Regions from separate parts of the Paenibacillus sp. DRB1-1 genome, predicted to be linked through region 2. Evidence: riboswitches for the same ligand, from Rfam matches in the RefSeq annotation. Region 2 holds a riboswitch; each other region holds the start of a gene.

Region 1 (8,059 bases), 1.8 Mb from region 2:
GTGATACACCTGCTTCACGACAAAATTGAAAATCCTCCATCCGCTCTACTCCTTCAGCTAACACTTGGCCTCCAAAACGAAAAGCCGATTCTACAATCCCTGTAATTTGCCGCTTCTGATCACTATTACTATGACAGCCGTCAATTATACTGCGGTCAATTTTAACATAATCCGGCTGAAGGCAATTCATAAGTTCGGTCGTAGAATAACCTGCCCCCACATCGTCCAGGGCTACCGAAACTCCTCGATTGCGATATTGATCAAAGATATGATGCAGAAAATTAAGGTCGTCTATCTCTTCCGTTTCTACGACCTCAAATACAAAATCCTTCGTACTCATGGATAACCGATCAATCGTCTCAAAGGTGTGATTCAAGCAATAAGCCGGATTATAAATGGTGGAAGGAAGAAAGTTAATAAAACGTTTAATTCCCGCCGGAAGGCATGTTGCACTTTTTTCAATAGCGGAAATACGAGCCGAGCGATCCAGATGAGCATGCAAGCCAGCTTCACGGGCGATTTCAAACAGCCGGAAAGGCTGAAAAGGTCTCTCTGCATGTGACGGACGCAGCAAAAACTCAAACCCGATAATATCCAGCTTGTGGTCAACAATGGGCTGCATATGGCTGGAAAAACTTTGATCCTTAATAATACTCACGATATCTGGATGTTGCAGTCTGGCTTGCAATTGACTAAATAAAAGCCAGTCCTCATATCCTTCGATATGATGCAAACCCGTTACCACAACTTGCATATGGTTCAGGTATTCCTGCGGCAGACGAGCCAGTCCGTTAACCAGCTGTTCCAGCTCTGAACGGCTGTCAAAGCGAAACTCTATGCTGCCCTCACGCCCATGTTCCTGCTTCAGTTGTTCCGATAGCATACCCAAACCATCTAATGCTGGAGTAAGCGACACCCTGGAATGCCTAATTATGAGCAATCCTTGATCCTTAATAGGTAATATGATGCTGCAATTGCTGCATGCCATAATGGTCCTCCTCGGAACAATTTTCCGGTTTTTTCACCATTATATCACAAATAACTAGAACAAAAGCACTATATAATTACGTGTTTTTACAAAAAAGTAGCTTATTCTTAACGACAACTTAGGACTTAAGTACATATTCGACAAAAATCAGAAAACTTTTTACAATCATGATAAATTCGGGGCTGTTGTTTTTGGCATCAAAAAAAGCAGCAAATCTCTTGGTTAAAGAGACTTGCTGCTTCATTCTGATATTGAGTGGAAAATCCGAAGTTATTTGGACGCCTTCGGCTTCGTTGTTTTAGCTGGTTTAACAGCTGCAGGTTTGGTCGTTTTAACAGCTGGTTTTGCTGTCGCTTTCGCGGGAGCCACAGCTTCCTTTACAGGAGTCGTTGTTGCACTAGGCTTAGCGCCAGCTTTTAAGCTGTATTTGGCAAAGCCGTCTGCCGCGCTGCTCAAGTATGAAATTTGTTGATTTCCTGCCAGCACGTCTTTGGCATCAGGAGAGGACTCGAAAGTAACCTTTGCCTGACCAAAAGGAGCAAGAGACCAATTGCCATCCGCCGATGGATTAATCGTTCCGTTCGTACGGATATAGTCAATAATGACCTGGCGACTTTCATCCGGTGCTGCCATCACAATTCGTTTGCCATCTGGGTTGGCCAGTTTGGATGAGGAAGCACGATAGTTATTGGTGGCTACGATAAATTTCTGCGCAGGATCAATAGCCTTCCCATTGTATTGCAGATCCTTGATACGATGAGCTGAAGAATCAATAATAGTTCCCTTGGCATCATATCGTGCAGGCTGGGTTACATCAATCTGGTAATTCACACCGTCAATGACATCAAAATTGTAGGTTGGGAAATCTTTGTTGATCAGCGATTGCTCCTCAGTTTGCTTTGGATCAATGCGGTTGAACTGACCTGCAGACCACTCCAGCCACTCCTGAATTTCAGCACCGGTCACTTCTACAGCATGAACCGTGTTCGGATACACATACAGATCGGACACGTTTTTAATCGCTATCGTACCTTCAGGAATGTTGGTGTAATACTCGGCTCCGTTTCGACCACCGGCCTTGAATGGAGCGCCTGCCGACAATACGGGAAGTTTTTCGTATTCAGTTCCTTTAAGATGGTTTTGAACATACCATTTCTGTGCATTCGTTACGATTTGAATAGAAGGGTCGTCCTGCACTAATGCAAAATAACTGTTAATCGGTGCAGTCGTTGTTCCAACAGGTTGACGAATATAGTCCAGCGTTCCTTTATGCTCTTCCCTGATCGAATCTGTCAGTTTGTAGTCAGGAGTAAACTGCACAGCCTGGTTTGTGGTACTCACAACCGGACGCACTTGAGACTGGGAGTTGATTACGTTCCACTCGTTTTTTTTCTTTTCCAGGCTCAGATCAATAATCCCCAGATCCTTGCCCCATGAAGAAGCTTCCACGGCCGGTACGCCATTAATGGTTCCCTTATCCAGATCTACACCCTTCATATCTTTAAAATCAGGGCCAGGGAAAGATTTATGAGCATGCCCAAACAGAATAGCGTTAATTCCGTCCACCTGGCTCAAATATTTAACGGCATTCTCCATCATTGGCGTTTGTGGCACATCCTCATAACCTGTATGCGCAAGAACGACAATAATGTCGGCACCTTCCGTTTTCATTTGAGGAATAAACTTTTTCGCCGTTTCCACAATATCCTTCGTAACGACTTTATCCTTTAAATTGGCTTCATCCCACTGCATAATTTGAGGTGTGACCAAGCCGATTACGCCCACTCTAAGGATATGCTCTTGGCCCTTCTCGTCGGTTACCGTTTTATCAAGAATTCGATAAGGGGTAAAATAATTTTTAGTAGCTTGCCCCCCCTTATCAACATAAACATTCGCATTTACGTAAGGAAAATCGGCTCCCTTGAGCGACTTCTCCAGAAAGTCGAGGCCGTAGTTGAATTCGTGGTTGCCCACTGTCGCCGCATCATAGCCCATCAGGTTCATCATCTTGTAGACCGGATGGACACCGCCTTCTTTCTCGAAGGTTTTATTTCTGGCCATATAATCGCCTAATGGATTGCCCTGTAACAAATCACCGTTATCGAACAGCATGCTGTTTCTCGTTTCACTACGCGCCTGTTGGATCAAACCGGCTGTGCTAATCAGGCCATATTCGTTGGTTTCTTTGTCCGAATAGTAATCATAGTTCATCAGGGACGCATGAATATCCGTTGTTTCCATAATCCGCAAATTCACTGTAGCGCTATCGCGAGAATTGCTAGCTGCCCAGGATGGAGCGGCTGAAAACACCAGCATACTACAAGCTACAACTGCTGCTGTAAACCCTTTAAACCAATTTTTACGAAATAACAAAATATACCCCTCCTCATTAAGGTGTATGCCTCATATACATACTTTTGCACATATATGTAAGCCTTGAACCCACCATTTCTATTTTAATCCAACGCCAGGCAAAAGAGTAGTCATTTACTTAAATTATTTATGAAAAAATAATTAATTTTCTCAAAAAATAAAAACCAGCAAACCTCCTTAAAAACTCGGAGATTCACTGGTTTGTCGATTTATATTCTTATTATTTATTCCACACTTGGCGCTCAGTTTGCTGACCCACATACTCAATGCGTGTCGGATTCACGTCCAGAATGACATAATCGGGATCATCCGGTCCGGAAAACCATTCCTTCAAGGAATCGTTCCACACTTGTTTGCGCAGCCCCTCATCAGCTGTGATCTGGACGGTAGCCTCCACTTCTACGACTTCCTTCGTACCACCAACTTCATAACCCAGCAGCAGATAAGCATTCGGATTGTCCTTTAGCTCATCCACTTTATGCGTTTTGCGATCTGTCGCCAGATGAATGTTCATTCCATCGTTAAAAAGGGCCATATAGCGTACTTTTGGTTTGCCACCCTCTACCGTACCTAACGAGCAAAATTTGTTGTTATCCAAAGCCTTCACAATGGCTTGTTCCAGTTGGTTGCGATCCAATGTTTCCGTTTTACCCACAGTACAACAACTCCTTTTCACGAATTAGAATTCTCTACGGCCACGCCATTGGGCACCAGCCCATCTGAACCTACCTGCGTAGCTGTTCTAAAAATAACATGACCGGATCGAATCGGATTGATTCATGCTCATTTTCAGATCAAAGCTCACAGTAAAAGTGTACCCTGTCGTTCGGCAAATGAACCGTCATCTCTCCCTTCATGCTGGACAGACCCGCATTCAAGGCATATAATCGTCGTAGTAAACCCGAATAAATGAACCCATTAAACCATACAATGCCAGGGGTGCTGGAATCGGCCGGCTGAGAGTGTGTCCCAAGACACTGACCCTTACAACCTGATCTGGGTAATGCCAGCGTAGGAATGCTTAAGCAAGATGTGCCTTTTTTACATAGGACCATCCCTTACTTTGGTATATACAAGCGCAAGCGTCCCGGAAACTCGGGGCGCTTTTTTTATTGAAGATTATGTTGTTGGAAAGATCGCGTCCGGCAGATGTTATTTTTAGAAAATGGGGAACTTAAGCTGTCTGATTGGACGGATAACGGGTAATTAAAGGAGAGAACACAACGATGAAGCGCATGAAAATGTTAAGCCTGGGACTGATCAGTCTGTGGCTCATGGCCCTGATCCTGACCGCTTGCGGTGGAAGTGCCCCCACATCCCAAGAAGCGGCTCCCGCTACCGACACCCAAACGTCTACTCCGGCAAAGGGGCTCAAAGATGTTAAAGTCGTGCTCGACTGGACACCCAATACGAATCATACGGGACTCTATGTCGCTAAGGACAAAGGATTTTACGAAAAAGCGGGTTTGAATGTCCAAATTGTTCAACCTGGTTCAGGCGGAGCCGATCAAATGGTTGCTTCTAATGCTGCTCCTTTTGGTATTAGCTACCAAGAAGGCGTCACACAAGCTCGTACGCAAGGTGTGCCGCTTGTATCCATCGCTGCAGTGATTCAGCATAATACCTCAGGCTTCGCAGCCCCAGTAGATCGCGGAATTAAGAGCCCGAAAGATTTTGAAGGTAAAAAATACGGCGGTTGGGGCTCTCCCGTAGAAGAAGCGGTCATGAAATCCATCATGGATTCAGACAAAGGCGATGTGAGCAAAGTGAAGATCATCAACATGGGCAATGCAGACTATTTTACAGCCGTGAAGCGGGATATTGACTTTGCTTGGATTTTCTATGCATGGACCGGAATCGAAGCCCAGCTTCGAGGTGAGCCATTGGATATGCTGTATGTAAAAGATTATTCCAAAAGCCTTGATTACTATACGCCTGTAATTGTAAGCAACGAACAGACGATAGAAAATGATCCAGAGCTAGTCAAAGCATTCATGGACGCTACCGCACAAGGCTATGAATACACTATCGCCCATCCAGAAGAAGCTGCGGACATCTTAAGCAAAGCTGTACCAGAGCTGGATAAAAAACTGGTGCTCGCCAGCCAAAAATGGCTAAGCCCGCGTTATCAGGACGATGCCGCGCAATGGGGCGTGCAAAAAGCAGAGGTATGGCAAAACTATTCGGACTGGATGTACGAACGCAAGCTGCTCAGCAAGCCTTTGGAAGTCGATAAAGCCTTCACAAATGACTTCTTGCCCAAGCGCTGATCATTTGTTAAAACGCAAAATAAGACCGAACTAGAGAAGTGAACGAAGCGCCACTACGCAGTCGGATGCTGCCTCCCATCGCTGTTGTACCCAGAATTCTTTTATGAATATCCAGAGGTTGAAATCTGGGTACAAAGGCGAACGCTAACGCTTGTACAGCACCATTCCGCCCACTTCGTTCTCGTTCCACTTGGTTTATTCTTTAGTTTTTCATATTATCTAAGCGCTAAGTAGGTGCGCTTGTGTGTTAAAAATGCCACACAAACCAGCTTTAAAAACAGGGTGCTTTTAAGGCGGTTGGCAGCGGAGCGGTTCATTTGAATCTGGAAAAGCGCAGCGTTCGCCTTTGCCGTTGGATTCTTACCTTTTAAAATTTATTCAAAGAATCCCACGGCAACAGCGATCGTAAGATCAAATGAAACGCGAAGCGGTCTCCCCGCCTTAAACCACCATATTTTTTTAATAACACTCCAAATAAAGGACAGGTGAATTTGCATGGCTAACACACTGCTCAGTATTCAAGTAATCCCTAAAACTCCTAATAATGAGGACTCTTACCCGTATGTAGATAAGGCGATTGAGGTCATTCAGCGCTCCGGCGTCAAACATCAAGTGAATCCATTGGATACGACCATGGAGGGCGAGCTCGACGAGTTGCTGAAAGTGGTCAAAGAAATGCACGAGGCTTTGACGGAAGCGGGCAGTCCCAGCGTCATTTCACAGATCAAAATCGCACATAACCCACAAGGCATCAGCATGAACAAGCTGACCGAGAAATATCGCCCATGAATCCGAAAGGCAAGAACGCATCCTGGTGGAAAAGCGTATGGCCGCCCCTTGTGGCGGTCCTCTTCTTTTTAGCGGCCTGGCAGGGGGCGGTTTCCTATTTGCATGTTGAATCCTGGCTGCTGCCTGCTCCATCCCTCATCGTACAAGAGGGCATGGCACAAACGGCGCTGCTTGGTGCCCATACATGGGCTACGATTCGTCTGACACTTGCGGGATTCGCTATAGGGACAGCAACGGGACTGTTGATCGCCATCGTTCTTCATACAATTCCTTTTCTCAAATCCGCCCTGTATCCGCTGCTTATTCTGAGTCAAAACATTCCGATCATCGCTCTAGGGCCGCTGCTCATGGTGTGGTTTGGTTTTGGCGTGCTGCCCAAGCTGATGGTCATTACCCTAGTATGCTTTTTTCCCGTGGCTGTAGCGGCCATGGACGGGCTGACTCGAACAGACCGTACGATGATGAACTATATGCGGATGTCGGGTGCAAGCCGCATGGCTATTTTTATGAAGCTGGAGCTGCCACATTCCCTGCCGCAAGTCTTTTCTGGCGTTAAAATTGCTGCTACCTATAGTGTGATGGGTGCGATCATTGCGGAATGGATCGGAGCTAGTGAAGGAATTGGATATTATATGCTGCTGCAAAAATCAGCCTATCGCACGGACCTCATTTTTGCCGCCATCGGCATTATTGTTGCACTCAGCTTACTCATGTTTGTGGTTATTTTACTACTGGAGAAATGGCTGGTTCGCTGGAAACCCGATCAAGAGTAGCTTCCTCCTTGAATTACATACAGCAAAGAAAGGACGTGGCGCGTATGAGTCTGCATCCGACTGAATTATCATCACACAACGCGGCTAATGAACAACGAGCCGGGGAACAACAGAGTCCTTCAACTGCTCCTCCTGCTTTGGAATTGGACGGGATCAGCCTTGCCTTCCGCGAAAAGCGAAGCTTACTGCCCGTACTACAGGATGTATCCCTCACAGTCAAGCCGGGAGAATTCGTTTCCCTCATCGGTCCGTCAGGCAGCGGCAAAAGCACGCTGTTTCATATCATCGGTGGGCTACTCAAACCCCAGCAGGGACGTATCCGTATGCACGGACGGGACATGACTGGTGAACGTGGGCATATCAGCTATATGCCGCAGCAGCCCGCCCTTTTCCCGTGGCGTACCACGCTGAACAACGTACTGCTCGGGCAGGAAAATTCTCCACGTAAAAATAAAGCAGTACCCCCTCAGTACGCCAGTGAACGCGAGCGTCGCAAAGAAGCCTTGCAATGGCTCGAACAGGTTGGACTTGGTAAATTCGCCAAGGCGTATCCACATACGCTGTCTGGTGGAATGCAACAGCGCGCAGCCTTTCTTCGCGCACTGCTCAGCCCGCAGGAATTAATGCTGCTGGATGAGCCGTTCAGCGCACTCGATGCGCTGACACGTGCAGACATGCAGCAATGGTTATTACGGATGTGGGAAAAGAACCGCCGTTCTGTGCTGTTTATTACCCACAGCATTGAAGAAGCGTTGCTGCTCTCCGACCGCATCTATGTGCTGTCGGCGCGACCCGCTTCAGTGGTGCATGTCGTAGATGTTCCTTTTCCCCGCCCGCGTAGGGAAGAAATCACCCTCGATCCGCTC
Region 2 (8,059 bases):
AATGGGGAGAAGGGGCGAGAACTTGAAGCGCTGGAAATGTTGCGGAGAAAGCAACTAGACGCCTTGGTCTGTATGATTCGTGTTAATGAGTGGAGTGTGATTGAGCATTATACAAAATATGGTCCGATTGTGACCTGGCAACGTGTAAACATTGAGGCAATCCCGTCTGTATTTATGGATCAGTATCAGGGCTATACGTTGGCGTTGGAACATTTGTACGCCCGAGGATATCGGAAAATTGTGAATGTGTACGGCAGCATGCGGGGGTTGAATACAAAAGAACGCATTCGAGCTTATCATGACTTTTGCGAAAAATACGATTTGGATGCTGAGGCCTTCCCGCATTTTTATGATTTAAATTCAATAGAAGCTGGTGAACAAATAGCTCATTGGTGGGCAGAACGAGAACAAACAGATAGACCGGATGCCTTTGCCTGTTCTACCGATTATTTGGCAGCAGGTCTTTTGACTGAAGCACGGAGACTCGGTGTTTCTGTACCAAGCGATTTTGCAGTAGTAGGCTTTGATAATACTGAAATATCGCATTTGCTTGATTTAACTACGATTCATTACCCGATAGACAAGCAAGCGGAGAATGCGTTCATTATGATTTGCAATGCCCTTGAAGGGCTGGATGAAACGATACATCATCTGGAATTCAAATTAGTAGAGCGAGCGACCACCTAATTCCAAAAGGGACTTCATGTTAGTGGTTATTAATTACCATATTCAAGTTTATATAGTAGGAATAATGGAAGAAAAATGTTGACACATGTTAATAATTGGTGAATAATTTGAGGTGAAAGTATAAAATTTGGATTTTTTGTATGAAGGGTGGTTATGACTTGGGACATACACCTACGATTTTGGCGAAGTTAGAGGATTATTTAGGGGAAAATAATTTGACGCTGGCACAATTTGCCGAACATTCAGGTGTTCATCAAAGAACACTTAATAATTGGATTGCCAAGCATCGTCCTGTTGCGATACATCAGCTAGATCGAATCACTTGGGCTATGGGACTACCAGAGGGTTTTTTTTACGAACTATACATAGATAACTACATCATTGAGCGCTCCCCGGATTGGAGGCGAATTGAGCCGTTGTTGTTTCGCTGTGCGGAACTGGACAAGTTGGATGCTATCCAGCTTGTAGTGGGACATATTATGGACAATCTTCTATATTCCCCAAAGTTATTTGATGCAGCAGAAAAATTATTCGCACAAGGTCAGCACAATGCTGCATTGTTGCTCTACGAAGGGATTGCGGAAGGCGAGAAGTACCAGCACTCTGAACGCTTGGCTATCTGTCAGTATCGTATGTTTACCATTCAGGTGGGGAACAATCAGATCCGAAATCTCAAGGCGGCTACACGATTTGAACCCTTTGTCGAACGTCTGAATGAAATAGATCAACTTGATGCGTTAAAAGATTTGGCGAATGTGTATCGTTCTCTGCGTGAATGGGACAAGCTTGATGCAACTGCTCGAAAAATGAGAGCCAAAGCGGAGATCCAATATTCTTTGAAACATCAACAGAAAAAGCGAGAGTGGGAGGAGTCTGAACAGAGGCTGAGTCGCCCGATGTTTGTGTACATTACCTATGCTGATTTACTGTGTGCGAGTGTCTGTGAAGCGCAAGGCGATTATCAGCAAGCACTACAATTTACAAATGCCTACGCAGATTTAGGTTGGGTGATCGAGACAGACCAGGAAACCCAACACTGGGTCAACTTGTTCAAGCATTGGGCAGAAGGTAATACTTTTGTAAATAGGCTCCTATCTGGAGATACCAATGTGCTTCCTCATTATGTTGAATATATTGCATCCACATCAATCACTACCGAGAATGAAAAGCTATCCAAGTTGCTGAACGTTATGATTGCTGCTAACCGATATGCAATAGATATCAATGATGTCCTTTCACGTTTTGAAGTGGAGATTAATTCTTTTGCTCTGCTATCACAATCTGCTGATATGTACACCCAACAAGTGATGCCAGATTATTTTGCATGGTTTGGTTACGAACTGGCTTATTACTATTTAAGACGGGGAATGTACAATGATGGCTTTAAACACTTAATATATGCATTGGTAAAAGCCCACATACTAAATAATGAGACTTATTTTATAAACTGTACGGGGCTTTTTGCACATTTCCAAGCACACGCGCTTCCCGAAACAAGGGAAGAGTATTTCAAACTATTAGAAAAGGTGTGGTTAGACAATGTTGAAAAAAATGATTCTGCTGATCATCGCTGCTAGCTTCTTGTTTATTTTAGCAATGCCTGTTCAGTCGCATAACCAAAATCAAAGAATAACGCCTCACGTACAAATTGGAGGTGCTTAAACGGCTAGAAACAAAGACAACTCTCACCGACTAGTTCAAGTTTGGGGAGTTCAGCGGCTATTAGAGATCAAACAACATAAGGTAAATCTCTAAGTCAGATTTGATTGGTATGCTCTATATTCATTGGATCTTTTTATGCAAAGGGCCTCTGTTCCACTTAATTAGTGGAAACGGAGGCTTTTTTATTTGGATTTAGGGGCATCTTTGTTTATGCAAACTTTTGGGATGTTCTTTTTTTGTTAGGCGCATTATTTGAAAATCCAAAAAACGTCTTTTTGTCATAAAATATGACATATAGGAGGGATCATGCTGATGAACCAAGGTGTGACTTTACTTTGTGTCGAACGAGCTAGGAAGAAACTGTACCAGGTCCAGAAAAAGTATGGATTTTTAACACATCCCAAAGTAATAGAACAATCTAAAAAGCTGGATGATCTGTTGAATCTTTATCAAACATGTAGATCGGATCATTGAGAAATGAGACCATATTTTTCTTTAATTCCTTGACCGCACCTCTAACCTGTTCTGACTGTGTCACGGCTGAAATCACCGCCACACCATCTGCACCTGCACGTGCGACTTCCTCAATACGGTCCACTGTAATACCTCCGATCCCAACAATCGGCACATCAATTCCCGCTTTACGCATCTCATATAAAATTGCCGGTCCCTGTACGGCATGGGCATCATCCTTCGAGATGGTGGGATAGATTGGCCCGACACCGAGATAATCCGCACCTTGCAGGATGGCTCGACGTGCTTCCTCAATAGTATGGGCGGAGACGCCGAGAATTCGATTTCCGATTCGCTCGCGGACGGATTCGGCGGATTCATCGTCTTGACCGATGTGAACACCGTCGGCGTCGATTTCAAGAGCCAGCTCCACGTCGTCATTGATGATGAAGGGGACACCAGCGTGGCGGCACAGTTTCTGTAGCTGGCGCGCAAGTTCGAACATAGGAACGCCCGTTAACGCGCCGTGGCCCTTTTCTCGAAACTGGACCATGGTTGCGCCGCCAGCCACAGCCTCTTGCACGACCCAACTTGGTTCAGCGAGGCAGTTCACGCTTCCAAGCACCAGGTACATCTGTAGCTGGCGGCGCACCACCTCTGGCAATATTCTGCTGCTCATCGGAGTACCTCCTGACGACGGCGGTAGGCCCAATGATTGGTTGGGCCATGTCCCTGTCCAAGGTGTAAAGTATCCTCAATCGCCGCCTGGATGAAGGCTCTACCATTCGAGATAGCTTCCAGTACAGACATTCCTTTCCCTAATTCAGCAGTTATCGCTGCCGAGAAGGTACATCCTGTTCCGTGTGTATGGACAGTCCGTACCCGCTTGCCGCTCAGCTCTGTAAAGGCGGTTCCGTCAAAGAGCAGGTCAACAATCTGTCCGCTGCTCTCGCTCTCGTCAGCGTGGCCGCCCTTGATCACAACGAATTTTGGTCCCATACTGCTAATATGTCTCGCAGCCTCGCGGCGATCCTCCATTGTACGGATGCTGATCCCTGTCAGGGCTTCCGCCTCCGGGATATTCGGTGTAACGACTAGGGCCAAGGGAAACAGGTCGTCCTTCAAAGCCTGCACCGCTTCCAACTGCAGCAGTTCAGCACCTCCCTTGGCAATCATCACGGGATCGACGACGACCTTTTTCCAGCCGAACTTTCGGATCTGCTTGCTCACAAGACGGATGATACCCGCATTAAACAGCATGCCAGTCTTTAGGGCATCCACTCCAAGGTCTAATCCTACAGCTTCGATCTGTTCCGCTGTTGCTTCCTGTGGCAGCGGATATACGCCGTGAACCCCTAAGGTATTCTGTACGGTAATGGCCGTAATAGCCGACATGCCGTACACGCCAAGTTCTTGAAAGGTTTTGAGATCGGCTTGAATTCCGGCCCCGCCGCCACTGTCCGAACCGGCAATCGTCAGTGCTCTGGGTACACGAACGTCTGTCATCGCGCACCACCTGCTGTGGTTGTTCCTGCTTCACGGACAGTGACCTGCCCCTCCAGCGAACCTGTATGTAGTTTGGCGAGCTCGTCGAGAAAGGCAATCTGGAAGCTGCCGGGCCCCAGCTCTGCGGTACGTGCTGCGGCTCGGGAAGCTGCTGCACCGTAAAATGCCAAGCCTGCTGTACCTGCGAGCAGCAGGTTGGGTTCAACAGCTGCAAAAGCACCTAACACAGAGGTCAGCAGGCAGCCTGCTCCGGTTACCTTCGTGAGCAGCGCGTCTCCGCCGCTAATCATTCGTGCTTCGGCCCCATCGGTGATGACGTCCTCTTTTCCAGTGATGACAACCATTGAATTGAGCGTTTGAGCAGCCCGAATTGCCAGATCGACATTGCCGCTGTCAGCACTGTCACCAGCATCTACGCCTTTAATCTCACGCGCTTCTCCAACAAGATGCGCGACTTCGGCTGCATTGCCCCGCACCAATGAGATTTTGACTTCTCTCAGGATTCGCAGTGCCGACTCAGTTCTAAGGCTCGTTGCTCCCGCACCGACCGGATCTAGCAGGACCGGAACACCGTGTGCATTCGCCGATTGTCCAGCAATGATCATGGCATCCACCAGTTCGCGGTGCAGCGTACCGATGTTTAACACGACGGCTCCCGCTATTTTTGCCATATCTGCTACTTCCTCGGGTGCATAGGCCATCACTGGGGAGGCGCCCAATGCATACAGGCCGTTGGCCGTAAAGTTAGTGACTACCACATTGGTCATATTGTGAACGAGGGGTTTGCTGTTTTGTACCTTCGTCAGGAGAGCTGAATAACTTTTTTCCCATGTACTCATAATGATTATCCTCTCTATAGTTGGTGGTTCAACATGGCATTAACCGTACTTCACGCATCGAATCGCCAGGATGACTATTCTAAGACCGCTCCCTGCATCTGGACCGGCCATTCTTCCTGGTTATAAGCCATGTCCCAGAACTTATATTCCAGCTGGCAACTCAGTACAAAATGCTCAATCATCCGCTCTCGCTCAGCAGCCGTTGTGCCTTCTGCCCAAGCATCTACACGTTCTCGGAACTTGAGTGTTGTATCATCAAGCTGGTCTCCATAGAAGCCCATCCATTCATAGAACGGATGAGACTCATCCGGCTTTACTTCATCCAGCAGCCTGCGGCCAATCTCGGCATACGTCCACATACATGGCAGCAGCACAGCCAAGATCTCGCCCAAACTGCCCTCATGCGCGATCGTCAGCATGTGACGGATATAGTGATGGGCCGACGGAGCGAGTGGATATCCCTGCAACTCTTCATAGGTCACCCCTGCGATAGCACAGAAATTTTGATGCGGATGAACCTCGCTGTGGAGAATAAAAGAGATTTGTTCATTAAATACTGCCATGTCCTCCCGATTCGTGCATTTGGAGATTGCGATGCCGTATATCCGCATGTAGGCGTTCAAATATTCAAAGTCCTGTTTTACATAGTGAATCAGCTGTCCCCTTGTCAAACTTCCTTCAGCAATACCTCTCACAAAGGGATGCTCAAAAATCGCTTGAAAAATGCCGTCCGCCTGCCGACGGAGTTCTTGTGTAAAACTCAATTTCCCCACCTCCATTAATTGAAGAGCAAGAAGTCCTGTAAGGATACAATTCCGAAACAACGCTAAAAAGCCGCCCCGGAAAAATGGAGCGGCTTCAACATAGGCCCAATACGCAAAAAACGCTTGAAACCTTATATACGAAGGCTCCACTTTCCTACGCTAGTACGAACTAGATCAGGTTCAAAGGGTCCAAGATACATTCTTGTCTCAGCCATATTGGCTCCCCTAGTGGACTTCTATTCTTTTGACTATTACTGTACATACGTTCATACGCTATGTCAAACATAGTGTGCAAAATATTAAATTTCCTCTAGTTAGGTGTTTTGGGCTTAGTGAGGGTGATGAATTACACTTTCCACGGCTTTGACCTTGGCATATTCCGGTTTCCACATTGCATCTCGTATAGCTTGTTCCACATCTGAAATGTGCGCCTGAGCTACCTGATCCTGAATCGCGGCATTTGCAACCGCAACCGCAACAGCGTACGAAACTTCGCGTAATTTTCGGATATGAGGGAGTAGCGCACCGCCAGGCGTATTCGAATCTACACCATTGGCAACAGCAACTGCTGCGGCTGTAAACATCGCAGGGGTAATCCTTTTGGCTTTAACCACAATCGCACCTAGACCCAGTCCCGGAAAAACAAAGGCATTGTTCGCCTGTCCAATCTCAAAATTTGTATCGTTATAGGTGACGGGCTCAAAAGGACTTCCGGTTGCGATCAGTGCTCTGCCATCTGTCCACCGGATCAAATCCTCGGGTACTGCTTCTGCAAGGTTTGTAGGATTGGACATGGGCATAATGATCGGGCGTTCTACATGCTTCGCCATCTCCTTGATGATTTCTTCAGAAAAGGCACCTGCTACACCGGAAGTTCCAATCAATATCGTAGGCTTCACCTGACGGATGACCTCCAGTAGCGGTATTTTGCCGTCACCCGACCGGGTCCATGAGCTGACTTCATCCTTTTTGCGCACATACGGTTTCTGATACTCCAATACGTCTTCCATATCTTCCGTTAACAGCCCGCGATAATCAAAGGCCCAAAAGGACTTGAATGAATCATCTGCGGAAAGGCCATCCTCGATCATAGCGCCCCGAATTTGGTCAGCGTTACCGATCCCTGCAGCCCCTGGGCCGAAAACAAGTATTTTTTGTTCACGCAGCGGAGTCTTGGTGACACCCACCGCCGAAAGAATCGCAGCCAGGGTCACCGCTCCTGTACCTTGTATATCATCGTTGAAGGTGAGAATGCTTTGACCGTATTTTCCTATAATATGGCGCGCATTTACGCTACCCACATCTTCCCAATGTAAAAGCACCTTCGGGAATTGCGCTAACGTTTTGCTGATAAAGGTATCAATAAACTGGTTATAGGCTTCTCCGCGAACCCGTTTATGGCGGTTTCCGATGTACAGTGGATCATTCAGCAGCTTTTCATTATTCGTGCCCACATCCAGTACAATTGGCAGCACCCGCCCGGGATGAATGCCTGCCGCAGCCGTATACACTGCAAGCTTGCCAATCGCAATGTTAATCCCCCCGACGCCCCAGTCACCAATCCCCAAAATACTTTCGGAATCTGTCACGACGATCAGATCCACATCCTCGCCGCTTAATCCAGAGTTATAGAATGCTTGTCCGATGCCATTCGGGTTATCTATTGACAAATATACGCCTCCAGGGCGGTTGTACTCGTGACTATACTCTTGAATCGCGGTTCCTACGGTCGGCGTGTAGACTACGGGCAGCATTTCACTCAAATGATCGGTTAGCAGCCGGTAGTAGAGTACGACATTTCGATTGTGAAGGTCGTTGAGAGAAGCATTTTTACGCAGCATGGTGGGTTGTGCGAGAAACTGCTGATATGCCCGTACGCTCTGTTTCTCCAATGAAAGGACGGTTGGAGGAAGGATTCCTTCCAAACCCAGATCTTTGCGTTCTTCTTCTGTAAAAGCGACACCTTTGTTCAAAAGAGGATTTGCCAACACATCCTTTCCCCGTAATGGAGTAGATAATGACCCATCGCGATTGACATAAAATGCTTCCATAGAAAGACCTTCCTTCTCTTCATTTTCATAACGAAAGGATTTCACAAAATTCGATTCCAGTCGCTCCGAAGTGCAAGATATAGACGAACTAAACCAT
Region 3 (8,059 bases), 1.4 Mb from region 2:
CCCCCTCTGCTCACCATTCTGCTTGCATTGTCTATATGTAAATCACCCGCTTCGATCGCCCTTGTCACATCACGTTCAATACCAAAAATTCGCAATAAATTAGCCACTCTTGCCTGAAAAACTCTAGGATAAAAGGGCAGAACGATCACATCATGTGCCCCTTGTTCAAAGCAGGAAACAATATGGTCCTCCTCATCTGATGAAGTCATTGCAAATAACGGGACATGAGGATGGTTTTGCTGCAAAATGCGAATCAAGCCTTGTGTATCCGCCTGTTCATCTTCTATGTTCAGGAGTAGCAAATCCACAGGATTATGGGCTACATAAGAGCTTACATCCGTTGTATTGCTAACATGTACCACCTGATAACCTGCCTGCTCCAATGGATGAACAAATACGGGAGGCGCTTCGTTTACATCTACAAGTAAAATTAACGGGCTCATCTTTTCACCCACCTGGTTTGGACATAGCATTACATATTGGATACGAACAAGTTTGTTATAAGCCATTAAAGCATATTAATATTATTGTAACTAAAAAGCAGAAAATCATTCTCCAAAGAATGGCTTTCTGCTTTTATGGTTTAACCCAAATAGCGATGATACAGACTTCTTGCTTTTGCCACGTCCTTTGTCCCATGGATCAACGCTCTGCCATCTGCAAAAACAACCAAGCGATGCTCGCTTGTACTAAAGGAAACCAAAAACGAATTCCGCTCTACTTCTCCCTCTCCCAAAGAAGCAAATCTATCTGCTGTTTTTGCAAGATTCAGAAGTGTTGGGTTTGCTGGTCTAATTTGAACGGTATCCCTGCCGCACAAAACATCTGTTTTTTGCCGATGAGAGGCCGACAAGTAGGGATACGTCGGTTGGTTGCCGCAAGAAGGACAATTCTCCTTTTTAACGCTATCTACTGCTATCGCTACATACTCATTTTTCCACAAATCAAACGAAAGCAGCTTTCCTCTCAAATCTTCCGGATATCCGCCCAGAAGTTTGAAAGCTTCCGTAGTTTGGTTAGCCGTGACCATCTGTACGGCCTGCGGAATAATCCCGGCGGTATCGCAGGTTTCACCACCAAACGGCACAGTTCCCAGCAGACAGTGAAGACAAGGCGTTTGACCCGGTAAAATGGTGTAGGTTATACCATAACTGCCCACACACCCCCCATAAATCCAAGGAATGCGATGCTTTAGTGCCATGTCGTTCATAAGAAGTCGGGTATCGAAATTATCCGTTGCATCCATCATGAGATCTACCCCCTGGATCAACTCTTCCAGCTCTTCCACCCTAACATCCAGTACATGTGCATGTATGACCGCTTCCGAATTAATATCCTTTAATCTTCGCTGAGCAGCTATTGCTTTGGGACATCTTTGCGCAGCATCACTTTCCTGAAAAAGCTGTTGGCGCTGCAAATTACTCCATTCCACATAATCCCGGTCTACGAGGCTCACTGTACCTACGCCCCCGCGAACAAGCGTTTCCGCAATACCTGTGCCTAGCGCTCCAACACCTATGATTAATACGTGAGAGGAAGCAAGCCGACGTTGTCCTGTGGGTCCAAAGGGTGTGAATCTTTCCTGTCTGGAATAACGGTCACTTGGATGTGTTCCTCCTGCATCGGATTTGTCAGTTACCTTCATGTCTGAACCATGCCTTCTGTCGGACTGCTTGCTGAAGCATAACGTTTTACAGGAATCATCCCCGCCTCAAAACCATATCTTCCAGCACGAACAGCCAGTTTCATGGCCTCAGCCATTTTTACTGGGTCCTTCGCTCCTGATACGGCTGTGTTCAACAAAACAGCATCTGCCCCCAACTGCATCGCCATTGCCGCGTCACCGGGTGAGCGAATACCCGCATCGACAATAACCGGAACCTCCGCCTGTTCAATAATTAGCTCTAATGAAAACGGATTGAGCAAACCATGTCCTGTACCAATCGGTGAAGCTCCAGGCATAACGGCGTGTACTCCAAGCTCTTGTAGCCTCTTTGCTAGAATCACATCGTCCGATATGTAGGGCAGCACGATAAAGCCTTCTTCTAACAGCTTTTCACTAGCTTTCAACGTTTCGAAAGGGTCAGGCAGCAGTGTCTTGCTATCCCCAATGACTTCCACCTTAATCATATCGCACAAGCCGGAGGCTTTTGCCAATTGGGCAATACGAATCGCCTCCTCTGCTGTTGTAGCCCCTGCTGTGTTGGGAAGAAGTGTATACCGGCTCAAATCCAGCATATCGAGAAAATGCTGCTTATCCCGTTCCTCCAAGTTCAATCTCCGCACAGCAAACGTCAATATTTCCGTCTCAGCAGCCTCTACGGCTTGGGATTGGATATCCAGATCAGAGAATTTTCCTGTTCCCAACAACAACCTTGAGGTAAAAGATGCTTTTCCAATGGTTAACATGATCAACCGCCTCCCACAAAATGTACAATCTCTAGGCAATCTCCATCCTTCAGTACCGCTTCATCATGATCTTCACGGGTCAATATACGCCGATTCAGCTCTACCACTACGGTTTTCACCTTTACATCAAGCTCATGTAGCAATTGATCCACATGAGTGATCCGATTAGAAAAGCTCAGGCTCTGGCCGTTAATCGTCAGCTTCATAAGCTTTCCTCCTTGAGGAGCTCAGAAGAAAATCTACTTATTCCAAGTTCAGCCGCACCTGCTCCGTTAAGCATAGCTGTTATCGCACGCCCAGTAGCATCGCTCAGCAGGACACCGTTGCGATAATGCCCGACGGCAGCATATACACCCTCGACCCCAGGAACAGTGCCTATAAAAGGATGACCTGATGCGGCCTGCGGACGTAAGCCCGCCCAAGTGCGTATGAAAGAAGCTTCACGGACGCGCGGCAGCCAAGCAGAGGCACGTGTCAGCAACCCCTCTAAGCCTCCTACGGTCACTTCTTCGTCATATTGATGCGGAAGGCTCGTTGCCCCAATCCAAAGCTCGTTATTCTGTTTAGGCACAAGGTAAATATCATCAGCATAAATGGTGTATTCTAACGGGTGATCCTTCAAGGAGACCGCTACCGCTTCTCCCTTGACCGGATAAAGTGGATATTCAAACCCAACTTGCGCTAGCAATTTCATGCTATCCAAGCCTCCAGCAATAATGACCTGATCGCACGAAAAAAAGCCACTATCTGTTCGAACACCGCAAACTCGACCATCCTGCATGACCAGTTGCTCTGCCTGCGTACCAGACCGTACCGTTGCCCCCAGCACCGCAGCAGCACCTGCATAAGCACGACAAAGCTGGACAGGAGCCACTTGTGTCTCCTTTGAACAATATATTGCCCCGATCGCTTGTTCATCCAAACCTGGAATTCGTCGGGCCAATTCCCTCGCATCCCACCAGATAGGACAATTATCCTCTCGCCTTTTAGCTGCTTTCCAGCGTTTTTGGCCTTCAGTTTCCGTACGGAAAGGGGTCACAAATCCTTCTGTACGGAATTCCACCGAAATACCCGACAAACGCTCCAGATCACAGACAAGTTCAGGGAATGCGTCTCGACTTATGCGAGCAAATCGTGCCAGCTCAGAGTCGATGAACTCTTCACTTTCCGCTGCCAGCATTCCAACCGCTGCTCCTGAGGCTCCCTCACCCGGGATCAATCGTTCCAGCATGATCGTACTTCTTCCCTCCTTGGCCACATGATAAGCAATGGAACTGCCGATGACACCTCCACCTATGACCAAGCATTCAGCGTGTCCTATCGCTCTTGCCTCTGTGTGTATCTTTGGCATTGGTCCCGTGTCTCCTCTCCATAAACCATTCTGCTTTCAGCTTGCCTCTACTCTCGTTTTTTCGCTACAGGCTGTGAACTACAAGATCTGCCATTCGCCTGTATTCCATCGCAGCTGCAACAGGCGACTCAGCCTCCCATATACCAGACATCACCGCAATACCGCTTGCTCCGGCCCTATAAAGCTCCGGGATATGGTGCGGTTGTATGCCGCCCAGCGCGATCACCGGAATGTTCGACAGCCTGCAAATATGTTCAAGCTGAGCTAAACCCCGCGGTACAATACCGGGCTTACAATGGGTCTCATATACGTGACCATAAAGTACATAGTCCGCTCCTGCCCGCTCGGCAGTCTGCGCCTCCTCCAAGGAATGCACAGATACTCCACAGCGTGTACCCTTTGGAAGAAGGCTTTTCACATCCGCTACAGGTAATCCATTAGCTGGTAGCTGGACGGCTCCAACCAAAGTAAGTAAGGCTACATCCACACGATCATTTACTACAATTTGCTGCAAAGGAACTTCCTGCTCCACCATGCTGCGGGTCAAAGAAAGCAATGCAGAGGCACCATTCTGTTTTAAACGTGCGTGTACATAATGAACATACGGACAAATCACTGCAGCCACTTGGGCGGCTTGTGCAAAAGTGCCCTTTTCCATCGAAATTGCGTGTAATTCGATTTTGTCTTCACCTCACATTGGACTAAAGGATCTAAGCTTAGCCAGCCACGTCTACCAGCAGTAATGAAAGGGGATTATATGTGAATCGTCTACGGAAGCTCGAACAACTTAAAATGAACGAAACGTAAAAAAACCACTTCCCCAAGGAAGTGGTTTAACGAACGTCCAATAATCGAACGGACAATGATATCCGTATACGTGTATCGTCCCACGCACAAACAAAATAAAGATGGTGTTGCCTTGTTTGTACGGCGCTCACTTCCCTACGCTGGCATAACCCAGATCAGGTGCAAAGGGTCCGAAATCCATTTATTCCGTCTCAGCCGCATGGGCGGCTCCCCTAGTGTGACTATTTTATTGTATAAGCTAAAGATAGCTTAGCATATTTTCCTAATTCTGCAAACCCCACTTCGTGTGAAATATGCAGAATTGGATTTAGCTGATTTTAGTTAACTTTACTTGACCACTCTTCCACATTCCACGTTTTGGTTACCCAATCCTCGTAAAAGTCCGGTTCGTGAGACACAAGCAAAACGGTCCCTTTGTATTCCTTCAAGGCACGTTTCAGCTCATCCTTAGCTTTAACATCCAAGTGGTTGGTAGGCTCATCGAACAGTACCCAGTTGCTTTCACGCATTAACAGTTTGCAAAGACGGACTTTAGCCTGTTCTCCACCACTGAGCGCAGATAGCGGACGCGTGATATGCTCATTCTTTAAACCGCAACGCGCCAAATGCGCTCGTACTTCATGCTGGTTCAAATGCGGGAATTCATTCCACACATCGTCAATCGGTGTAATTTTCTCCGCCTTTACTTCCTGCTCAAAATAAGCGGGCTGCAAAAAATCACCTTGATAGGTTTTTCCACTGATTGGTGGAATTTTTCCCAGAATGGTTTTGAGCAATGTCGATTTACCAACACCGTTGTAGCCGACAATTGCAATCTTTTCACCACGTTCAATCGTCATGGACATTTTAGGCAAAAGGGCATGCGTATAACCAATCTCAAAATCAATACCCTCAAATACCGTCTTTCCGCTCGCACGTGCTTCTTTGAATTGAAAGGTTGGCTTCGCAGCTTCTTCAGGCTTATCAATACGTTCGATCCGATCAAGCTGCTTTTCACGGCTCTTTGCTCGGCCTGATGTAGATGCACGCGCCTTATTACGCTGAATAAAATCTTCCTGTTTCTTAATAAAGTCCTGTTGCTTCTCATAAGCATCAATATGCTGAGCCTTGTTCAGATCTGCCATCTCAAGAAACTTTTCATAGTTAGCTGAATAACGGGTCATCTTGGCAAATTCAAGATGGTAAATAACATTAACGACCTGATTCATAAACTCAGTATCATGTGAAATAAGAATAAAAGCATAGGGATAATCCTTCAAATAGCGCGTAAGCCATTCGATATGCTCGACATCCAAATAGTTGGTAGGCTCATCCAGCAGCAGGACATTTGGCTTTTCCAACAGCAACTTAGCAAGAAGCACCTTTGTCCGTTGCCCGCCGCTAAGTGCAGATACATCCCGATCCAGTCCTATGGCCGAGAGTCCCAGTCCATTCGCCATTTCTTCAACCTTCACATCAATGAGGTAAAAATCCCCCATATCCAGTTGCTCCTGAATTTCACCCATCTGTTCCAGCAGCACTTCCAACTCTTCGGGAGAAGCATCCCCCATTTTGTCAGTAATCTGCATCATTTCCTTTTCCAATTCCAACAAAGGAAGAAAAGCGTCTTTCAAAACATCACGTACCGTTTTGCCTGGTGTCAGCTTGGTATGCTGATCCAGATAGCCGTAACGTACACGTGGAGTCCATTCCACTTTACCTTCATCCTTAAGCAATTTTCCAGTGAGAATGTTCATGAGTGTCGATTTACCGACACCGTTAGCTCCTACCAAACCTACACGTTCCCCCGCAAGCAATCGAAAGGAAACATTTTTAAATAATGCGCGGTCCCCAAAGTTGTGAGATACATTTTCTACAGTCAATAAACTCATAAGCTGTTTTTGGCTCCTTATTGTCATCGGCGTTGCCGACTGTTCTTATTTCATATGCATTTCGTTTCTTTCAAAGCTATATTGTAGCACATTCTGCAACCATATCGGAATATTGAAAACAGCGAATTTTAAGGTTTTTGGTATGGATCTGCCTAAAAAAAGAAAAACCACCCATGAGGGTGATTATTTTAAGCCATTATAGCATTTGTACTCAAAGTAACCCGCAGCTGCTGCAGATTTTTCATCCGTAAAACGTTCACTCGCTTTAAAGGGAGCTGGACATGAATCTCTATAAAAATATTTCATTCCAGTATCTGGTTCTATGCCACCGATAATGTCTTGCTTTCTGACGACTCTCCCACCACCAAATCCATAGTTATTGTAATACCTGTCTCCGACCGGAATGCCTTGGATAAACGCGATCAGACCCACATCATCTACCGTGTTGTACCACTCCTCTTGCGGAATGAGCGGTAGCGTGAACGAGTAAGTTATGCCGTTACGTGCTGCTTTTTCGTTATGGACATTAATAATTCGCGCTAGATCCTCTTGAACGCTGTGAACAATGGTGGAACGACGTATTTGCTCAAAAGTTTCTGAATTATTCAGTAAAGATATAGGGGTCTGATCCTGAAGTTCCTTTTGAAAGCCCTCCACCCACCTGTGATTCCGCGCATCGTATGCGTGCACATAATTATCCAAGGTGAACCCCACACTGTTGCCTACTGAATCAACATAGGCATATGGCTTTTTTTCGCTCCATTTGTGGCCAATAGCAGCTTGTCCATGCTCGTCTGTATAGGCTTCTGAAGTGAACGCATAAAAACCGTCATAATCCAGAATTACAATGACTGGTATGTAATCCAATAATGCACGTTGTGCTACTATATCCCCATCAATGTCTACATTAAGAAAAAGGGTGTGCAGGAACGTGTGCAGCGCTGCTTCTTTATCTACACGAAAAAACTTATCCGATCCGTATCCGGCCTCGCGTTCCTGACGTTCATTCTGTGAGAGCACAACCCCTGCATCCTGAACTGCGGTACGGAGAGCCGACGTATATTTCATTTCTAGCTGCTGCACTTCACGCTGATCTTGCACCCGTAAGTCACTAACTACACCAAAGGGCAAAAACAAAAGTATAAATATGACTGCAAAATCAGTAATCTTCATTCAGAACCATGCCCCCGTAAGAAGCTTTAACTGCCGGCTTGCCGCTATCTGCCCCACCGAGAAGCCATGATTTGTACAAGTCCGCAGGAGTCCGATTCGTATTATGTAACCGGACCGTAAAATAATCCCCGGCCATCAAGGTATACCGACGTGTCTGATCTGATTTTGGCTGCTGATTGTCAGGAAACAGTACAGGCAAGATTTGCGGATTATAGTACCCATCATATACAGTTTCATAATTGCCCAGAAAACTGTCTGGCTTCGCGGCATCTGCATAGTCCGGTACATACTTTTTGTGCATATGTTCCAAGTCAACTTCGTACGTATTGCCTGTCAATTCCAGATCACGCATAAAATCGTTATACATCGTCGGTGTAATGTAACCTTTGGTTCTTACCATATCAACAAAACGTACAGTTGAATGATATGTATTTAACCCGGATATATC
Region 4 (8,059 bases), 2.2 Mb from region 2:
CAGCATTAATCGTCGGCTCATGCGAATCAATCCGCCAGTTGACCGTTAAATGTAAAAACAGCGAGTTAAAAGCGACTGCAATTATAGTGTACAGGGTCGTTCTCTTGTCCAAAAATTTATATCCGACAATCAACAGCAAGCCATTAATCACCAGATTAACGATCGAGGGAGACCACTGAAACAGGTAGTACAGGATGATCGTGACCCCTGTAACGCCGCCCTCGCCAAACTCATTCGGGATCACAAACAGATTAACAGCTAGCGCGAAAAAAAACGCACCCAGAATAATAAATGCGATGTCTGCAATACTTTTTTTCATATATGCTCTAATCCTTTCTCTAACATTTCAAAGGATGAATCGCCAGATGGATTGGCTGACTCTTGTTGTCAAAATACGCTGACAACCAGTTCATGGTATCTACTACCAAACATAAAGTCAATACAACTTTGACACTTTAATTCGCCACCAGACTGCCTCAATCCTGACTTGGATTTCGCAAAATTCTCCTTTTACAAGGTTATTCGACAAAAAAACACAATCCCGACTACTAAACTAAGAAAACGGGCCTCAAGCCCTTGTTTTAGACCTAGGCACATTTTCCTCTAAAACGACCATCCTCCTAATCGACATTTTGGACACATATGACCATCTTCCTGTTTTATGTCAAAAGCGTTTTACTTTGAAAAAATGTGGGTATAATGATTGAAACATTACCAAGCAACCTACTTAGCATTACGACATCAAGTACATACAAATAGTCCTATACAGACGTCCTAAGCAACTCAATCTGAATTTGACAATATGGAATTGGAGGAATGACCTACATGAATACAATGAACTTAACCGTCCACACCCTGATGCCCTTTCACCACCAATACCAACGTGCCAACGCGGTGAGTATGCAGAAGAAAGAAGATAGCTCAGAGAAGAAGCTCAGCTTTCAGGACATTTTGAATGAAAAAATGGGTAAAAAATAAGGCGCCGTTTATCCGGTTGCATGATCCCGCTTTACATAAGCTAAAAAGCCGTAGTTTCCTACATCGACTGTAGAGAACCACGGCTTTTTTTAATTCATGTGTTCCTAAACTCACACGTTCGTTTTACTGACCTCCATCCCGATACTGCTCTGCCTTCTCACGCATCCCGGCAGCTACTGCTTCTTGAGTGTTCAGCCCCTTATCCGCTGCATAGGCGCGAATGTCCTGCGTGATACGCATACTACAAAATTTGGGACCACACATCGAGCAAAAATGTGCTTCCTTGGCGCCCTCTGCCGGTAGTGTTTCATCATGGTAGGACAAGGCCCGCTCGGGATCAAGCGACAGATTGAACTGATCCCGCCAGCGGAACTCAAAGCGTGCCTTGGACAAAGCATCATCCCGCTGCTGCGCCCGTGGATGACCCTTCGCCAGATCGGCAGCATGTGCCGCAATTTTGTAGGTAATGACACCCTCGCGGACATCATCCTTATTGGGCAGACCCAAATGCTCCTTAGGCGTAACATAGCACAGCATGGACGTCCCGAACCAACCGATCATCGCCGCCCCGATGGCTGAAGTAATATGATCATATCCGGGGGCAATATCCGTCGTGAGCGGTCCCAAGGTATAGAAGGGAGCTTCCTTACAAATCTCCATTTGTAAATCCACATTCTCTTTGATTTTATGCATAGGGACATGTCCTGGCCCTTCAATCATGACCTGAACATCATGCTTCCATGCGATTTGCGTTAGCTCGCCCAACGTTTCCAGCTCTGCAAACTGTGCTTCATCATTCGCATCATAGATACTACCTGGACGTAGACCATCCCCGAGAGAAAAGGCCACATCATAGGCTTTCATAATTTCGCAGATTTCTTCAAAATGTGTATACAAAAAATTCTCCTGATGGTGCGCAAGGCACCAGGCTGCCATGATCGACCCGCCACGGGATACAATTCCCGTCATTCTATTCGCCGTCATCGGTATATACCGCAGCAATACACCCGCATGAATTGTAAAATAGTCCACTCCCTGCTCCGCCTGCTCAATCAGCGTATCGCGATACAGCTCCCACGTCAGCGCTTCTGCTTCGCCATTCACCTTTTCAAGTGCCTGATACAGCGGCACAGTCCCAATTGGTACAGGAGAATTCCGAATGATCCATTCACGTGTTGTATGGATATTACGGCCTGTGGACAGGTCCATAACTGTATCCGAGCCCCAACGCACAGCCCAGGTCATTTTCTCCACTTCCTCCTCGATGGAGGAGGTAACCGCAGAATTGCCAATGTTCGCATTGATCTTCACGTGAAAATGACGCCCAATGATCATCGGCTCACTTTCCGGGTGATTGATATTCGAAGGCAAAATGGCTCGTCCAGCCGCCAACTCCTGCCGTACAAACTCAGGCTCCACCCCTTCGCGGATCGCCGCAAATTCCATTTCGGGCGTAATGATCCCTTGCCGCGCATAATGCATTTGTGTCACTGTACGACCTTGCGAAGCACGAAGCGGACGGTTGGTCACGCCGGGAAATTCCACTGTCTCCCGTTTGGAGCCAGGTTTCAGTCCATTATCCTCCGGCTGTACAGCGCGTCCCTCGTAAGCCTCCACATCGCCCCGTTCCAGTGCCCAAGCTCGCCGTAATGGAGGCAGGCCCTGACGGATATCGACCTGATAGGCTTCGTCAGTCAAGGGACCGCTTGTATCATATACACGCAATGGCTCATGATGCTCCGTGCCCTGCGGCGTATGTGTAGGATGAAGAGCAATTTCGCGCTCTGGCACGGCAATGTCCGGCCGTGAGCCTTGAATATATACCTTACGGCTTCCTGGAAAGGGCGTTACCCCATTGGCTTGCTCCCCGTTTGTCTTCTCTACCTCAACTTCTTTTGTTCCTACCAATCTTACTTCGTTTGATTTCAATTCTGTTCCTTTTGTTCCTTCTGCTTCTGTCGGCTTCATTGTCCATTCCTCCCGTTTCGATGAAATGTCACACCGATCCGGAACCATTCCCAGGGAGGCGCTGATCTATGCAAAAAAGCCGGTTCCCTAGGGAACCGGCTAATCTAACGAGGCAGCTATCCAGACAGTACGCATGTGGAATAATCCTATTCCAATGCGTCACCGTAGACAGCAGCCGCGTATACATTTCATTGGCCGATTACTTCCCTACGCTGGTATGATCCAGATCAGGTGCAAAGGGTCCGGAATCTTGCACGATTCCATCTCAGCCCGGCATTACAGGCTCCCCCAGTAACTGTGATACTTCTATTCACATGAGGCGGCTATAACAGATATCCCGCCATCCTTACCAGACTACTTTAAATTTATGGCTTTGGCAACCCTTCTAGGTTCCCTTTACCAAGGAGACGCTCCCCATCAAATCACTCTGCTTGCTTCAACTGTGTTCATTCTTGTTACGGAAGCATAAGCCCCATTTCCTTCGCCGCTTCAATCAAAATCGGAGCAAAGTCATGTAGCGTCTCGGGTGCAAGCCGACTGACCGGACCGGATACAGATAAAGCCGCAGTGACCTGTCCCTTCCGGTTTACAATTGGCGCAGCCACAGCAGCAGCCCCTGGCTCCCGTTCTTCATAGCTGGTCGCATAGCCCTTCTCGCGGATATCCTGTAGCTGGGCTTTATAGACCTCCGGGTCTACCGAGGGCGGCCATTCATCCCCGCTTAGCAGAGCTTCCAGCTCCTGCGGCGGCATAAAGGCTGCCAGCACCTTGCTAGAGGCCCCTACAGCAAGCGGCATACGCGCACCTACAGGCGCGACCCTGCGAATCGCCTGATTGCTCTGCACGGCTTGTATGCGAATACGCATGCTGCCGTCCCGTAAGTACAAGCTGACCGTCTCGCCCAAACGGTCACGTAATCCTTCCATTGCAGGCTGTAACAACACCGCCGGCTCGTCACTTTGGGACAAATGCGTGGATAGCTCCCAAATGCGGAAGCCAAGTCGATATTTTTCCGTTTCGGCATTCCTAACGACAAAGCCCCGATCCTCCAACGTAGTCAGCAGCCGATGAACCGTGCTTTTATGTAGACCAATTTTGGAGGCAATCTCCGTCAGGCCAAGATCCGAATCTGCGGTAAAACACAGCAGTATATCAAGTGCACGCTCTACAGCGCGAACGGTTAATTTACGGTCTTCCATCGTGAACCGCTCCTCTTGTATCCATATTCGTTTCACACTATGAAACATGGTTACATAAATTATATAGAATAGTCGCGGCTACTGTAAACCGATGTTTTTGTGACAACCATATTACAGAACGAGAACAAACATCGACAATTCTTTGCATCATTTTTACTTTTCCGGTTCAGGCGTTGACTTTGGATAATCCCCATCATACGATAATAGGTATCTATACGGATCTACACTATCATTTTCAAGTGGAATTATACCTATATTCTATGAAACGAAGATCAATTTTATATAAGGAGGCTCTTACATGATTTCGACATCCCAGCGCAACTCTCAGCTACAGACCGCTGTTCAGGAGCCGTCCACCCCACTCTTTAATCCCCGTCTGCTGCGGTTCAAGCACGTTGTGATTGCTCTGCTGCTGTCGGTCGTCTTTTTTCTGTTGTTTTGTTTTATTGCCTTGCATGCTTACATCGCATGGGTACTTACGAATCCCACCGTTGCACCGCTGTACTCTAATCCGATGCAGGCCAAAAGCATGCCTTATGAGGAAGTCAGCTTCCCTGCCAAGGATGGTAGCCGCATGGTACAAGGCTGGTATATCCCAGCGGATCAATCGCGGAAAACGATTATTTTCAGCCATGGTTATGGAGCTAACCGCGAAGAAAGCTGGATTCCCATGTATGATCTGGCGCATTATGCCCACAGTTTGAACTTTAATGTAGTCATGTTCGATTATGGATTCGCGTCACAAAACAGCAAAGCAGTCGCGACCGGAGGCAAAGCGGAATCCCAGCAACTTCTCGGGGCAATTCAGCTTGCGAAGCAACGCGGCTCGTCGGAGATTATCGTATGGGGCTTCTCTATGGGGGCAGGAACCGCTCTTCAGGCGGGCTTGCAAACCAAGGATGTGGACGCAATGATTTTGGACAGCACCTTCCTGCTGGAACCGGATACGCTGTACCATAACATTCACAATCAAATTAATCTGCCAAGACATCCGTCTTTGGAAATTCTGGAGTTGCTGTTTCCAGTTTTGAACGGCACCAGCTTGCATCAGATTCCATATCAGGAGGTTAAAAAGGAAAACTATCCGTTCCCGATCATGTTTGTGCATGGTACACAGGATGAAAAAGCTCCTTATCCTATTGCGGAAAAGCTCGCTGCCAATCAAACTAATCCGCTTTCCAGTGTATGGATTGTTAAAAACGGGATACATGAGCTTATCTTCAGAGAGCACCCTCGTGAATATTTGCGACGGGTATCGACGTTTCTAAGCAGTGTACAGGAGCTGGAGGATAAGAAAACCGTCGCTGATGCCCACAAACAAACGACTACGAAGTAAATTCTTCGAAGAACTGTATTCTATTCTTCGCCTGGAAGAAGCCTGCCTATGACACTTAACCCGTGCCGTAGCTGGGCTTCTTTTTCGTTTTCCATGGTTATTCATTGTTCTACGTAACAGATGTGACCGGATTAAGGGAGTTCATAGACATATTCCTGATGAGACAGCGAATATACTGGGTACGTATGCATCCAGGGCAGATCTGCCAGATCCGCCGGATAGCCATAGTAGGATACGGGAGGTAAAAAACGATGCTGAGTACTTATGGGTCTTTCCTGCCCTTACGTGTGCTGGAGGAAATTCGGCATTGGAAGCAGCAGGAAAGTTGGCATGTGGAAGTAATTAAATCCGCTACCGAGGGACTGGAGCCTGCTTATGTACGGCTGCTGGATGATTGGCGGACTGTATTCGAACAGACGGAACGCACCGCCATAGAGTTGCTAGAAGAGCAACGGAGCGCACTCGATCCGGCAGATCAGGCGTGGCATCAGGAATGGAAACAGATGTCGGCTGCTCCACAAGCACATACACACGAATTCACTGAACATTCAAAACAGTCAAGGGGATTAGACGCAACATCATCTGTAAAGATACCATTGACAGAGTCAGCCTTAAACACTCAGCCTGACTCCCAAGAACTAAATCGTCGACTGGACGATTTGCTGCAAACCGCAAACCGTCAGTCACAGGAGTATGTACGACAGCTCGGTCTGCTGAGCGAGCACAGTCATGCATTGCGTCAGCAGCCAAAATCCGCCGGAGTTGTATTACACGCGGCACATGAAAGCCAATATTTCCTGATCTCGACAACCCCCTTTCAAGAACCCGGCTCCATCGCAAGGGCTGCTAGGTTGTATCATGTAGCGGAAGAGGGTGAGAATTACCCAGAGGAAGCGTTTCGAGAACGGCAGGCAGGCATAAGGGGAGAAGGCGCATGGACGACTAAAGGCGTCAAGTCCAGCCAAGCGCAACCTTCGGCAACGGAAAAGACCTCAATCGGCCGGTCGGTTCCTATTGGGGGACATCGGCTACCGCCGCTCCCTTACCCCTATAATGCGCTTGAACCGTATATTGATGAGAAAACGATGCGTATTCACCATGATAAGCATCATTTGAGCTATGTGAATGACCTGAATAAAGCGGAAAAGAAGCTGGAAGAAGCCCGAAAAACAGGTGATTTTGACCTCGTAAAACATTGGGAACGTGAACTGGCATTCAACGGCGCAGGCCATTATCTGCATACTCTTTTTTGGACGATCATGAGTCCTCAAGGCGGTGGAAACCCAAGCGGACCGCTGGCTGAACAGATTAAAAAGGATTTTGGCAGCTACGATGCATTCAAAAAGCAATTCAGCTCGGCAGCCGAAAAGGTCGAGGGTGGCGGCTGGGCTATCCTGGTATGGAGTCCACGCGCGGGACGGCTTGAAATTTTGCAGGCCGAAAAGCACCAGAATCTGACTCAATGGGAGTCCATTCCGCTGCTGGCGATAGATGTATGGGAACATGCATATTACTTAAAGCATCAAAACGAGCGCAACAAATACATTGAGGATTGGTGGCATGTCGTTAACTGGCCAGAGGTGGAGGCGCGCTATACCCAAGCCTCCAAACTGAGATGGCAACCCTTCTAGAGGTTGTTCAAAAAGTCGTCTTTCCATAACGAAGCTAATCAAGAAGCGGATTCGACGTCGAATCTTGAATTCAGCCAGACCTTCCGTTGCTCACGTAGATCTGTCTACGCTCCGCTACTCAGTCCCTGGCTTCATCCAACCTTCTCGATCCTGAAAAGCCGACTTTTTGAACACGCACTAATAGGCTTCTAAGCTAAATAAAAATTACACCTGCAAATCGTATCTCTCTCTGAGCGCTGCCATTTGTTCGGTCAATCCTTCCGGGTGTACCAGCCAGCCATCGGCAGGTAAAATGGCTGTCCGGCTCTCAACGACACGGCGCAGAGATGACGTGTACGCCTCAACAGACGGCACGCCAGCCAGCTCTGCCAGGCTACCCATCGTTGCTGGATTCACCCGAGGGTAATCCTGCTGCTGCACGCCTGCCAACGTGTCCCCGGCTGCCTCTGTATAGAACTGCTGCACCGCCTCTGCACGCTCTGCACCGCTGCCCTCAATCATCACGAAGGCTGTGATGATATACGCCTTGGCTTGGCGCCGCTGTGCAATGCCGCAAAACTTGCGGCCCCGGACGCTGACATCGTAATCCCCGGGACAGAAGGACCCGGGGATTTCTCCGGTCTGCGCCTCGCCAGACCACGGAACCAGCGCATCGGCAATTAGCGCTGCCATGAGCCGAAAATCTTCATGCAGGCTGATGGCCCGCTGTGGATTCGGCAGGATCAAGGACAGGTTCAGTACCCCCCTGTCCAGCATGACGGCTGCTCCACCCGAGGGGCGTACGCATACCGAGGTTCCCGCGTTGCGCACTCGCTCCATCGCCTGTGGGGCGTAGGGAAGCCTTCGGTCCCGGTGACCGATCACAAGCGCTGACGGATGCCGCCATAGATGCAAAATGGGTGTAGCTCCTTTCCCTACTTGCCGACAGGCCAACTCCTCCCAAGCCA

What was found. Region 2 has a riboswitch for thiamine pyrophosphate ahead of tenA (thiaminase II). Riboswitches for the same ligand answer to the same signal wherever they lie in the genome.
Region 1: another riboswitch for thiamine pyrophosphate. It lies ahead of ACQW03_RS08985 (ABC transporter substrate-binding protein); the one in region 2 lies ahead of tenA (thiaminase II).
Region 3: another riboswitch for thiamine pyrophosphate. It lies ahead of ACQW03_RS23760 (thiamine phosphate synthase); the one in region 2 lies ahead of tenA (thiaminase II).
Region 4: another riboswitch for thiamine pyrophosphate. It lies ahead of thiC (phosphomethylpyrimidine synthase ThiC); the one in region 2 lies ahead of tenA (thiaminase II).

Annotation. Positions count from the first base shown of each region.
Region 1 covers NZ_JBODQH010000001.1:2,033,906-2,041,964, forward strand. The annotation lists gene ACQW03_RS08970 (EAL domain-containing protein) at 1-988, opposite strand, end outside; gene ACQW03_RS08975 (bifunctional 2',3'-cyclic-nucleotide 2'-phosphodiesterase/3'-nucleotidase) at 1,259-3,361, opposite strand; gene ACQW03_RS08980 (pyridoxamine 5'-phosphate oxidase family protein) at 3,582-4,016, opposite strand; TPP riboswitch at 4,287-4,396, shown strand; gene ACQW03_RS08985 (ABC transporter substrate-binding protein) at 4,588-5,631, shown strand; gene ACQW03_RS08990 (hypothetical protein) at 5,639-5,821, opposite strand; gene ACQW03_RS08995 (MTH1187 family thiamine-binding protein) at 6,127-6,420, shown strand; gene ACQW03_RS09000 (ABC transporter permease) at 6,417-7,193, shown strand; gene ACQW03_RS09005 (ABC transporter ATP-binding protein) at 7,238-8,059, shown strand, end outside.
Region 2 covers NZ_JBODQH010000001.1:3,865,282-3,873,340, forward strand. The annotation lists gene ACQW03_RS17225 (LacI family DNA-binding transcriptional regulator) at 1-687, shown strand, start outside; gene ACQW03_RS17230 (helix-turn-helix domain-containing protein) at 846-2,264, shown strand; gene ACQW03_RS17235 (aspartyl-phosphate phosphatase Spo0E family protein) at 2,656-2,823, shown strand; gene thiE (thiamine phosphate synthase) at 2,768-3,481, opposite strand; gene thiD (bifunctional hydroxymethylpyrimidine kinase/phosphomethylpyrimidine kinase) at 3,478-4,308, opposite strand; gene thiM (hydroxyethylthiazole kinase) at 4,305-5,147, opposite strand; gene tenA (thiaminase II) at 5,222-5,911, opposite strand; TPP riboswitch at 6,046-6,148, opposite strand; gene ACQW03_RS17260 (NAD-dependent malic enzyme) at 6,241-7,962, opposite strand.
Region 3 covers NZ_JBODQH010000001.1:5,275,355-5,283,413, reverse strand. The annotation lists gene ACQW03_RS23785 (response regulator transcription factor) at 1-443, opposite strand, end outside; gene ACQW03_RS23780 (ThiF family adenylyltransferase) at 584-1,645, opposite strand; gene ACQW03_RS23775 (thiazole synthase) at 1,642-2,409, opposite strand; gene thiS (sulfur carrier protein ThiS) at 2,412-2,615, opposite strand; gene thiO (glycine oxidase ThiO) at 2,612-3,760, opposite strand; gene ACQW03_RS23760 (thiamine phosphate synthase) at 3,825-4,418, opposite strand; TPP riboswitch at 4,683-4,791, opposite strand; gene ACQW03_RS23755 (ABC-F family ATP-binding cassette domain-containing protein) at 4,885-6,438, opposite strand; gene ACQW03_RS23750 (hypothetical protein) at 6,622-7,611, opposite strand; gene ACQW03_RS23745 (hypothetical protein) at 7,598-8,059, opposite strand, start outside.
Region 4 covers NZ_JBODQH010000001.1:1,702,677-1,710,735, forward strand. The annotation lists gene ACQW03_RS07475 (YitT family protein) at 1-319, opposite strand, end outside; gene ACQW03_RS07480 (hypothetical protein) at 826-978, shown strand; gene thiC (phosphomethylpyrimidine synthase ThiC) at 1,102-2,946, opposite strand; TPP riboswitch at 3,134-3,246, opposite strand; gene ACQW03_RS07490 (IclR family transcriptional regulator) at 3,402-4,145, opposite strand; gene ACQW03_RS07495 (alpha/beta hydrolase) at 4,444-5,481, shown strand; gene ACQW03_RS07500 (Fe-Mn family superoxide dismutase) at 5,733-7,112, shown strand; gene ACQW03_RS07505 (lipoate--protein ligase family protein) at 7,317-8,059, opposite strand, start outside.